DNA from 2 places in the Verrucosispora sp. WMMD703 genome. Region 1 is predicted to be linked to the other one. Evidence: riboswitches for the same ligand, from Rfam matches in the RefSeq annotation. Region 1 holds a riboswitch; the other holds the start of a gene.

Evidence for each region. Region 1 has a riboswitch for S-adenosylmethionine ahead of ACN26Z_RS17995 (ABC transporter substrate-binding protein). Riboswitches for the same ligand answer to the same signal wherever they lie in the genome.
Region 2: it holds a riboswitch for S-adenosylmethionine, as region 1 does, so the genes downstream of both, thrC (threonine synthase) here and ACN26Z_RS17995 (ABC transporter substrate-binding protein) in region 1, are expected to answer to the same signal.

Annotation. Positions count from the first base shown of each region.
Region 1 covers NZ_JBMHMM010000004.1:3,802,224-3,807,709, forward strand. The annotation lists gene ACN26Z_RS17980 (urease subunit alpha) at 1-52, opposite strand, end outside; gene ACN26Z_RS17985 (urease subunit beta) at 49-372, opposite strand; gene ACN26Z_RS17990 (urease subunit gamma) at 369-671, opposite strand; SAM riboswitch class IV at 1,009-1,121, shown strand; gene ACN26Z_RS17995 (ABC transporter substrate-binding protein) at 1,385-2,233, shown strand; gene ACN26Z_RS18000 (amino acid ABC transporter permease) at 2,271-3,050, shown strand; gene ACN26Z_RS18005 (amino acid ABC transporter ATP-binding protein) at 3,047-3,778, shown strand; gene ACN26Z_RS18010 (DUF559 domain-containing protein) at 3,796-4,269, opposite strand; gene ACN26Z_RS18015 (ABC transporter permease) at 4,465-5,486, opposite strand, start outside.
Region 2 covers NZ_JBMHMM010000004.1:6,187,251-6,192,736, forward strand. The annotation lists gene ACN26Z_RS28745 (GNAT family N-acetyltransferase) at 1-105, opposite strand, end outside; gene ACN26Z_RS28750 (GNAT family N-acetyltransferase) at 156-1,175, opposite strand; gene thrC (threonine synthase) at 1,415-2,701, opposite strand; SAM riboswitch class I at 2,711-2,846, opposite strand; gene ACN26Z_RS28760 (DoxX family protein) at 2,965-3,411, opposite strand; gene ACN26Z_RS28765 (DUF4232 domain-containing protein) at 3,615-4,352, shown strand; gene ACN26Z_RS28770 (ABC transporter permease) at 4,394-5,293, opposite strand; gene ACN26Z_RS28775 (alpha/beta fold hydrolase) at 5,293-5,486, opposite strand, start outside.

The DNA of each region.
Region 1 (5,486 bases):
CGGTGGTCGGCCCGTAGAGGGCCACGTAGCGGTTCCGCTCCACGATGCTCACGCCTTCCGTCCTTCGTCCAGCGCTCCGGCGCACTCGCCGCGCAGGCCCGGCACGATCCGCGCGCCACCCAGCGGCACCAGGTCCACCCGGCGGCTCACGCCCGGCTCGAACCGCACCGAGGTGCCGGCCGGTACCGCGAGCCGCTGCCCCCAGGCGGCGTCCCGGTCGAAATCCAGCGCCGGGTTGGCCTCGGCGAAGTGGTAGTGCGACCCGACCTGCACCGGCCGGTCACCGGTGTTGACCACCAGCAGCGTGGTCACCGGCCGCCCGGCGTTGATCTCGACAGGCCCGTCCGCCGGCAGGATCTCCCCGGGGATCACGGGATCGGGTGGTGCACAGTCACCAGTTTGGTGCCGTCCGGGAACGTCGCCTCCACCTGCACCTCCCCCAGCAACTCGGGGATGCCGTCCTGCACGTCGTCCCGGCTGAGCACGGTGCGTCCGGCGGCCATCAGGTCGACCACGGACGCACCGTCGCGGGCCCCTTCGAGCAGGAAGGCGGTGATCACCGCGACGGCTTCCGGATAGTTGAGACGCAGGCCGCGCTCGCGGCGACGTCGGGCGACGTCGGCCGCCACGTGGACGAGCAGGCGGTCCTGCTCGTGAGGGGTGAGATACACGGGTGCTCCCGGTGGATGTCCGCGCTCCCGACGCCGCCGGCCCGGCGCCTCGACGCGCCGCCGCACGGTTCGGGGTTCGCCCGCCGGCCCGACCCGCCACGCGCATCGGGCCTGGGAGTTCCACCCTCCCGGCCCACGTGACGGATCACCGGCGGTGGCTTCTCGGATGCGGACCGCACCGCCCACCGCTCAGCAGACGGTAAGGGATCACGCGCTTCCCCGGCAACACCCCAACCGGCGTACGCCCCGGGTGGGAGGTCGGCGTACGGGGGGTCGGGGTGAGGGTGGTCATAACGGGTGGACGCTGGGCGGTCAGCGGCTGCTAGCCTCGGCCGCAGGTCATGAGTGCCAGCGCCAAGCCCCGGCTCGCTGGCCGGCAACCCTCCACCGCGCAGGGGTGCCCCGGGTGAGGACCAGGCATCGGTGCAACCACCGGTGCAAGCGTGGCCTGGGTTCCCAGGTCATCACGACCTTGAGGAGAACCATGTCGTACCGCGATCGATCTGTGGCCCGCCCGGGCCTGACCCGGCGTCGGCACGTCGACATGATGCGGGTCTGTAGCGCCGCGTGTAGCTGACCGCAGCGCCCCGGTCACTGATCCCTGACGGGTCGGCTGACCGATCTGTCATCGATCCCCATCCCAGCGGTCCGCCCTGCGGCGGACCGTCGGTGTGGCACGTCCGTGCCCGCCGCAGCTCAACCAGGAGACACCTGTGCGATTCCTTCCTGCCCTGACCCGGGCCGCCGCCGTCGGCGTCGCCGCCATCCTCGGCGCCGCCACCCTCACCGCCTGCGGCTCGAACTCCGCCGGCAACGCGGCCGACAACCCGTACAACCTGGTGCAGCCGGGCGTGCTGCGGGCCGGCACCATTACCGACGCACCACCGAACGTGTACCTCAAGGACGGCAAGTTCACCGGCTTCGACAACGACCTGCTGGTCGCCGCCGCCGACAAGCTCGGCCTGACTGTGGAGTTCGTCGGCACCGACTTCTCCGCCCTGCTCGCCCAGGTCGGCAACCGCAAGTTCGACGTCGGCAGCTCCTCGATCACCATCACCGAGGCACGCAAGAAGACGGTGGACTTCGGCAACGGGTACGACTTCGGCTACTTCGGGCTCGACGTGCCCGCCGGATCGGCGCTGCGCAGCTTCGACGAACTGCCCGGCAAGCGGGTGGTGGTCGTGCAGGGCACCGTCCAGGACGACTACGCCACGAACAAGGGCCTCGACCCGGTCCGGGTGCCCGACTACAACGGCGCGATCAACCAGCTCAAGGCCGGTACCGCCGACGCCTGGATCGCCCCCGCCGAGATCGGCGAGAAGACCGCCGCGGACAGCGGCGGCAAGATCACGGTGGCGGCGAAGGAACTCAGCCCGGCACCGACGGCGTACGCCTTCGCCAAGGGCAACGACGCGCTGCGCGAGGCGCTGAACCGGGCCCTCGACGAGGTGATCGCCGACGGCACCTGGACCCGCCTTCAGGAGCAGTACTACCCGGGCCGGCCGATCCCGGTCGACTTCACCCCGGGCAGTGGCGAGGTGTCGGCTCCGGCCGCTTCCTGACGGTAGGAGCACGAGCGAGCAGGGCGGAGGTTGACCCGTGGATCCGTTGCACACCCTGTGGGAGACGTTCTTCGACTGGGAGTCGATGCGTGAGGCGTTACCCGAGATGCTCACCGTCGGGTTGCCGAACACGCTGATCCTGGCGGTCACCGCCGCCCTGCTCGGCTCGGCACTCGGCATCCTGCTGGCGGTGGCGGGAATCTCGCGTACCCGCTGGCTGCAGTGGCCGGCGCGGGTCTGGACCGACGTGTTCCGGGGCCTGCCGGCGGCGGCGACGATCCTGCTGATCGGGGTCGGCCTGGCCCCGCTGGGCATGCAGGTGTGGGGGCCGAACCCGTACCCGTTGGGCATCCTGGCGCTGTCGCTTATCGCGTCGGCGTACCTCGGGGAGATCTTCCGCTCGGGTATCCAGTCGGTGGAGGCCACCCAGTTGGAGGCGGCCCGTGCGCTGGGCTTCTCCTGGCGCGAGGCGATGCGGAGGGTGATCATCCCGCAGGGCATCCGGCGGATCCTGCCGGCCTGGGTCAACCAGCTCATCGCCCTGATCAAGGACTCCAGCCTGGTCTACTTCCTCGGCCTGCTGGCCAGTCAGCGCGAGCTGTTCCGGATCGGTCAGGACTACGCGGCCAACACCGGCAACCAGTCGGCGCTGCTGCTGGCTGGGCTGTTCTACCTCGCGCTGACCGTGCCGCTGACCCACGCCGTCAACTGGATCGACAAGCGACTGCGGCACGGCCGGCCGGCGGCCGGACCGACCGACGACCCCGACGACCTGGACCTGGCGCTGCCCGGCGCCGCCGGAGGCAACCAACGATGAACACCTCGGTCAGCCTGAGCCTGCGCGACGTGCACCTCGCCTTCGGGCGTCACCGGGTACTGCGCGGGGTGGACCTGGACGTGGCGCGCGGCGGCACCGCGTGCGTCATCGGCCCGTCCGGGTCGGGCAAGTCCACCCTGCTGCGTACCGTCAACCGGCTCCTCGAACCGGACCGGGGCGACGTGCTGCTGGACGGGCGCAGCGTGCTGCGCGACGACCCGGACGCCCTGCGGCAGCGGATCGGCATGGTGTTCCAGCAGTTCAACCTCTTCCCGCACATGAGCGTGCTGCGCAACATCACGCTGCCGTTGCGTCGCATCCGCCGGCTCGGCGAGGACGAGGCGGTGGCCCGGGCCCGGGCCGAACTCGACCGGGTCGGCCTGGCCGCCAAGGCCGACGCCCGGCCCGCTCACCTGTCCGGCGGCCAGCAGCAGCGGGTCGCCATCGCACGGGCCCTGGCCATGCAGCCCCAGGTGATGCTCTTCGACGAGGCCACCTCCGCGCTCGACCCGGAACTGGTCAAGGGGGTGCTGGCGCTGATGGCGGAGCTGTCCGCCCAGGGCATGACGATGGTGGTGGTGACCCACGAGATGGGCTTCGCCCGCCAGGTCGCCGATACGGTCGCCTTCATGGACGCCGGGGTGGTGCTGGAGGCCGGCGAGCCGGAGTCCGTCTTCGAGTCGCCGCAGCACCCCCGGCTACGCCGCTTCCTGTCCCAGGTGCTGTGACCTCGGGCAGTCGTTGGTCAGCGACGGCGGCCGGCGAGGATCGCGAGGGTCTCCCGGCGCACCTCGTCGGGCTCCCGCACGAGGCGACGGTGGCTGAACCTGACCACCAGGATGCCGACCGTGGCGAGTAACGCGTCGCGCCGCAGATCGATCTCACGCTGGCGCGGGTCGCCGTGCGAGGTGGCACCGTCCAGCTCGATGTTGACTCGCTCCTGCTCGGCGAACAGGTCCAGGTACATGGTTCGCTTGTTCACCCGGACACGCACCTGTCGCATCAGCACCGGCATCCCCGGACCGGTGAAGACCCGGTCATGACCCCAGATCTCCAGCGGGCTGCGGCAGCCGTCGACGTAGACCGCCGGCAGCACGCGACGCAGCCAGCCACTGCGGTACGCCCGCCGCAACGTCCACGGCGGTACCACCTCAAGGGCCTGGGCGCGGGTCACCACACCACCACCAGCCTCGACGAGCGATCGGAGCACGGCATCCACGGCGACCGAGCCTGCCCCAGGCCACGCCGACCCCGCAGCCCCCTGTGGACGCCGCGACAAGCTGTGCACAACACGTCGTCCCAGCGCTGCTTGTGATAGGGGTCTTGATCGTTTGCAGTCGAGTGACAGTGGCAGCGGCGTGTCGAGTCACTCGTCTGCAAACGATCAAGACGGATCAGGCGGGCTCAGGCGGGCTCAGGTGGGGGTGTCGCGGCGGCGGAAGGTGGTTAGGCCGAGCGCGAGCAGCGCGGCGGCGACGGCGGTGAGCACCACCAGGGGCAGGACGGTGACGTCGACGGCGGGCACCGACGGCACATGGGTGTACGGGGAGAGGTTCAGCGCCGCCTGCGGCAGGTCCAGCGCGGCACCCAGCTGGCCGAGCAGCAGGAACACGATGAGCACCGCCCAGCTCAACGCGACCGACAGACGCGGCAGCGCGCCGAACAGGGCGGTCACCACCCCGGCGACGACAAGCAGGGCCGGCAACCACAGCAGCGCCGCACCTGTCAGCTCGACGGTCCAGCCGACCGGGTCACCGACCGCCAGCCCGTACCCGAGGCCGGTGGTGGCACCGGCCAGCAGCATCAGCGCCAGCGCACCGAGCACCGCGCCGGCCACCTGAGTGCCCAACCACCGGTAGCGGCTGACGGCAGTGGCGAGCAACGGTTCGAGGATGCCGTCGGACTCGTCGCCACGCACCCGCAGCAGGGCCTGCACGACGTACGCCCCGAGGGTCAGGGCGAACAGCGCGAGCATCGCCGCCAGGAAGGCGTCGACCAGGTCGGCCCCGCCGCCGAGTTGGGCGATCGCCTCGGCGGCGGCCGGGTTGTCGGCGATCATGTCGTCGACCTCGTTGCCGGCCAGGCCCATGGCGAGGCCGAGCACCGCGACCGCGACCGCCCAGCCGGTCAACGCGCCACGGTGCAGACGCCAGGTGAGTCCGGCCGGGCTGAGCAGGCCGGCGGCGGCGGTGGCCGGCCCCCGGCGGGCGGCGAGCAGGCCGGCCCCAAGGTCGCGCCGTTCGGCGAGCGCGTACGCCCCGGCAACCCCGACGACCAGCAGGGCGACCGGCAGCGCGAGAACCCACCACCGCTCGCCGCCGAAGGCACGGATCTGGGTGCCCCAGCCCAGCGGCGACAACCAGGTCGGCCAGGCGCTGTCCAGGCGTACCGCGTCGGCGGCGCGTTGACCGAGCACGTCACCGGTGGCCCGCAGCA
Region 2 (5,486 bases), 2.4 Mb from region 1:
CGGCAGATCGGGCAGGTCGACCGCCTGCGCCGCCGCGACAACGCGGTACGCCTCGTCGAGCGCTGCCTCGTCGGTGGACTCGTACGGCATGACGGCGATGTCCATGGCGGTGAGCGTGCCGGCACCGCCCGGCCACCGCCACCGGTTTTCGCCTGTCACACGTTGAGCTGCCAGTTGCTCCACCGGTCCTGCACCCGGAAACCGAGCTGCTCGTTGATGGCGATCATGTGGTCGTTGCTTGCCGCGTTGAAGGTGTCGATCACTCGTACGCCCGGCTCGTGGGCGAGCAGGTGCCGCAAGTTTTCGATCTTGGCGAGCAGGCCCAGCCGGTGTCCCCGGTGCTCGGGGTCGACGATTGTGATCTGCTGGAACGAGTGCCAGTCCGTGGAGGCACCGACGTCCAACAGCGTCCACGCGACCAGCCGACCGGATGCCTCGTGGCGGACGCCGACGTGGTAACGCCGCCGGCCCCGCGCGTCCAGCGCCGACTCGGTGCCGCGCAGGCGGTCGGCGTCGACCTGCTCCGGCTCCCACGCCAGATCGCCCATCGGCGCGTCGGCCAGCAGCCGTCCGTCGAGGTACGCCACGTCGGCGGCCAGGTCGTCGGGGGTGTACCCGCGCCAGCACAGCACCTGGTAGCCGGTCGAGCGATCCCGGGCGTCGGCCAGCAGCGCGTCCAGCTTCGCCTGATCGAGGGCGGCGGTGTCGAGGCGTCGCCGCACATCGGTCAGGGCGTCGACCGCGCCCATGGCCGCAGCGAACGCGTTACCCGGCGACCGACGGCCGGGCTCGCCGGCAAGCTCCGCCCGGCTCATCGCACTCACCCGTTTACGCCCGCGATCGCGTAGCAGGCCGAGGCCATGTTCGGCCAACGCTCGGCCGACGCCTCGGCGGCGTCGTGCCGGATGCACGATCAGCTCAGCGGAGGCGTTTTCGGTGTTGTCCAGCTGCGGCAGGTCCAGTCGGAGAAAACCGGCCGGCACACCGTCGATCCGCGCCAGCAGCATGCTGGTTTCGTAGCCCGGCATCGGATGGCGGAGCAGGGCGGTGAATCGTCGCCGGCAGAGCGGCGGGAAGTCCGGCTCGTCGGCGGCCACCTGTGCGGCACCGATCTGATACGCCTGCTCGACGGCCGCCTCGTCGGCGGCCCAGACCGGGGTGATGGTGATGGTCATGCCGGCAGCCTGCGCCAGCGACAGACGAGCGGGCCAGCGAATTTTCGCTGGCCCGCTCGGACGTTGGTCGGGAGGGACGATCGCACAACGCCTCCGGCGCTGGGTCGTAAAGACTGAAAGTCTACGGCGAAGCGCCCTCCCGCACGGAGCATCTTGCGCCGTCCGTTTGCGGTCGTCAAGTCCCTGGCGGCGTGTTTCGCTCACTCCCTGCGAAATGCCGCTTACTAATCCGTTCGTCGTCAGCTCAGCAGGCCCGCGTCGCGAGCGGCCCGCAACGAAGGCTTGATCCGGTGGGTGGGGCCGACCTCGCCGGCGACCGCGTCGAGGGTCTTCAGCCCTTCGCCGGTGTTGAACACCACCGTCTCGGCGGTCGGGTCCAGTCGGCCCGACTCGACAAGCTTGCGCAGCACCGCCACGGTCACCCCGCCGGCCGTCTCCGCGAAGACCCCGGTGGTACGCGCCAACAGGCGTACCGCCGATCGGATCTCGTCGTCGTCGGCGTAGTCCATCCAGCCACCGGTGCGGCGCACCGCCTCCAGGGCGTACAGCCCGGCGGCCGGGTCGCCGATGTTCAGCGACTTGGCGATCCCGGTCGGCTTGACCGGGGTGATGACGTCGGTGCCGCCGTGCAGTGCGGTGGCGATCGGGTTGCAGCCGGCCGACTGCGCCCCGAAGACCTTCCAGCCACCGGCCGGGGCCTCGACCAGGCCGATCTCGACCAGCTCGCTGAACGCCTTGTCAATCTTGGTGAGCAGCTCACCCGAGGCCATCGGGATGACCACCTGGGCGGGGATCCGCCAACCGAGTTGCTCGGCCACCTCGTAGCCGAGCGTCTTGGACCCCTCCGCGTAGTACGGCCGCACGTTGACGTTGACGAAGGCGGTGTCCTCGAACTCGTCGGTCTCGACCAGTTCGCCGCAGAGCCGGTTCACGTCGTCGTACGACCCGTCGATGGCGACCAGGTCACCGCCGTAGACGGCGGTCGTGACGACCTTGCCCTGCTCCAGGTCGCTGGGGATGAAGACCACGGAGGGCGTACCCACCCGGGCGGCGTGCGCGGCCACCGAGTTGGCCAGGTTGCCGGTGGAGGCGCAGGCGAACCGGGAGAAGCCAAGCGCGCGAGCGGCGGTCAGCGCCACCGACACCACCCGGTCCTTGAAGGAGTGGGTGGGATTGGCGCTGTCGTCCTTGACCCAGAGCGGAGCGGTGATGCCCAACTCGGCGGCGAGCTGGTCGGCGGCCACCAACGGGGTGAAACCCGGGTCCAGGGTGACCCGGGCGGCCGGGTCCTGGCCGGCGGGCAGCAGGGCGGCGTAGCGCCAGAGGTTACGCGGGCCGGCCTCGATCTGCTCGCGGGTGACGGTGGCGAGTGCGGCCGGGTCGTAGTCGACCTCCAGCGGGCCGAAACACTCGTAACAGGCGTGCTGGGCGGCGAGCGGGTAGCGGGCCGAACAGGCCCGGCAGACCAGGGCACGGGCGGGGCTGGCGGCGGTGTCGATGCCGGACGGGGCGAGCGTCGACGTCATGTCGAAGTCCTCTCATCTTTCCCCGCATCGCACCCTGCGGCGGGGACGGAATTGGCACCTGCCCCGCCGGACGCTCAACGGTGAGCGCGCGAGGTGGTTGCCGGGGCGTCGTCGGGCCGTATCCCTCAGCCCCTCTGGATGAGGTATGCAGTTGTGTCGCCGAGTCTAGGCAATCCGGACGCAGCCGTCGCCTGTCAATCTCAGCCTGTGAGCGAAACCTCAGCGGCGCCGTTCGTGCCCCCCGGCGCCGCTGAGCATCGCCGTCAGGCTGGCACGGACCGCCGTTCGTCCTCGGCCAGGGCGACCGTGGCGGCCCCGCGTCGCCAGAGCGTGTCCACCGCCCAGGTGCCCGGGCCGAGCACCGCCACCAGGAAGAACGCCCAGCAGAAGAGGACGGACAGTTCGCCGTTGTTGCGCAGCGGCAGTAGCGCCTCGGGCTGATGGACGACGAAGTACGCGTAGGCCATGGAGCCCGACGCCACCAGAGCCGCGGGTCGGGTGAACAGGCCGAGGAGAACGAGGGCACCGCAGATCAACTGGATCATCGCGGCGTACCAGCCCGGCCACTGGCCGAGCGGCACCGCCTCGCCGGTGCCACGGTTGCCGCCGAAGACGCCGAAGACGGACGACATGCCGTGAATGAGAAATAACAGCCCGATGACAATGCGGAACAGGGACAGAGCCGGCCCGCCGAACCGGTCAGTACGCATTGGTACCTCCTACGAGTGGGGTGGTGGTACCAGAATGCGGAATCTATAGATAGTTGTCGATGCAATCTCTCTTGTTGGGAACGCTCCCACACTCAGTCTAGCGGCCGAAACTTTCGGGGGCACCCCTACCACGGAAACCTTATGGTCTGCTTACGTGGGTGGCGGGAGCACAAGCCGCCGTGGCCGGGTGCGACGATGCTCCGATGCCACCCACAACGGTCCGCAGCCCGGCCCCCGGTGGGCGTCGGCTCGTCGCCGTGTCGGTCTCGATCACCGCAACGCTCGGCCTGCTCGCCGGCTGCGCCCCGGCCGGCGGCCTCGCGAGTGCGCCGCCCGGCCCGACCCCGGCTTCCCGTGGGCCCGGCAGCGCACCGTCCGACGCCGCCGAGCTCGGCGGCACGCCCTCCCGGGACGGCGATCCCGGGGGAAGCAACGGCCCTACGTCCGGCTGCCCCGACTCCGGTGTACGGATCACCTACCGCGGCGTCAGCGCCGCGATGGGGCTGCGGGCGATGGGCCTGGAACTTGTCAATTGCGGCGACCGCCCCTACCGGCTGCACGGCTACCCTGAGCCGCGCCTGCGCGACGCGGACGGCGACGTCATCCCGGTTCGGGTGATCCGCGGCGCGAAGGGGATCACGTCCGGCTTCGACGACCCACCCCGCCCCCTGGTCCTGGCCCCCGGCGAGGCGGCCGGCACCGCCCTGCTCTGGCGCAACCTGGTCGACAACCCGACAGTGGTGGCGACCAACGCCGAGCACCTCGACGTCGCCCCGCTGCGCGGCCGGCCCGCGCAACGGGTCGTCATAGAGGGCCACATCGACCTGGGCAACACCGACCGGCTCGGGGTCAGCGCCTGGCAGAAACGCGAGCCGAGCACGCCGGAGCCGACGCGGGCGGTGCCCAACCCGCCGCCCACCACACCGGTCCCGCTACTCTGACCGGACGGAGCACACGGGCGGAGCGGGCGCGGACAGCGGGCTCAGCTGGTGATGTCCTTGCGGGTGAAACGCCAGAACGCCAGACCCCAGAACACGGTCGCGTAGCAGATCGCCGAGACCGTGCCCCGCACGATGTCGTCGGTCTGTACGGGCGTGGAGAGCAGCCCCAACCACGCGGTGCTGTAGTGGGTCGGCAAAAAGGACCGGATCGCGCCGAGCGCGGTGATCTGGTCCAGGATGCTGGAGAGAATCCACAGCAGCACCGCGCCACCCACCGCGCCCAGCGCCGCGTCGGTGGTCACCGACAGCAGGAAGGCCAGGCCCGCGACCACCAGCAGGACGATCGCCAGGTACCCGAGCACCGCGAGCAACCGCAGCAGCCCCTCGCCCGGCTCCAACTGCGCGGCGACCGTGCTGCGCAGCGGCGACCAGCCGTAGCGCAGGGTGCCGATGGCCAGTGCCGTACCGGCGAGCAGGATCAGTGCCAGCGCCGAGTACGCGAGCGCGACAAGCAGCTTCACCGTGAGCAGTCGGGCGCGGGGCACCGGAATCGCCAACAGGTAGCGCAGGCTTCCCCAACTCGCCTCGCTCGCCACCGTGTCGCCGCAGAACAGCGCGACCACGACGACAAGCAGGAACGAGGCGGACACGAAGATGGTGAAGAGGGTGAAGTTCAACCCACCAGAGGTGGCGAGATCGATCAGGCTGCCGAACTCGCCCCCGCCGTTGTCGTCGTCGTTGGTGTCGAACTGGAACGCGATCAGGATGATCAGCGGCAGCAGCACCATGAAGCCGAGCGCCAACTGGGTACGCCGACGCGACGCCTGCCGGCGGAACTCGGCACCGAACGGCAGCGTCCGGGCGGGCCGGTAACCCGCCGCCGCTCCCGAGGCGGCGACGCTTGTCGTGTCCCGCGTCGGCTCGACAGTCGATCCCGCCATCACCGGTCCCCGCTTCCCCGAGAGTTCTCGCCCACCAGGGCGAGGAAGGCGTCCTCCAGGCGGCGCCGGGGCACCACCCGGTCCACCGCGATGCCGGCCCGGACCAGCTCGGCGACCACTTCGCTGCGGGCGGTGCCGTTGGTGTCCACCACCAACTGCCCGTCGGCGTCGTCCAGCACCCGTACGCCGCCGA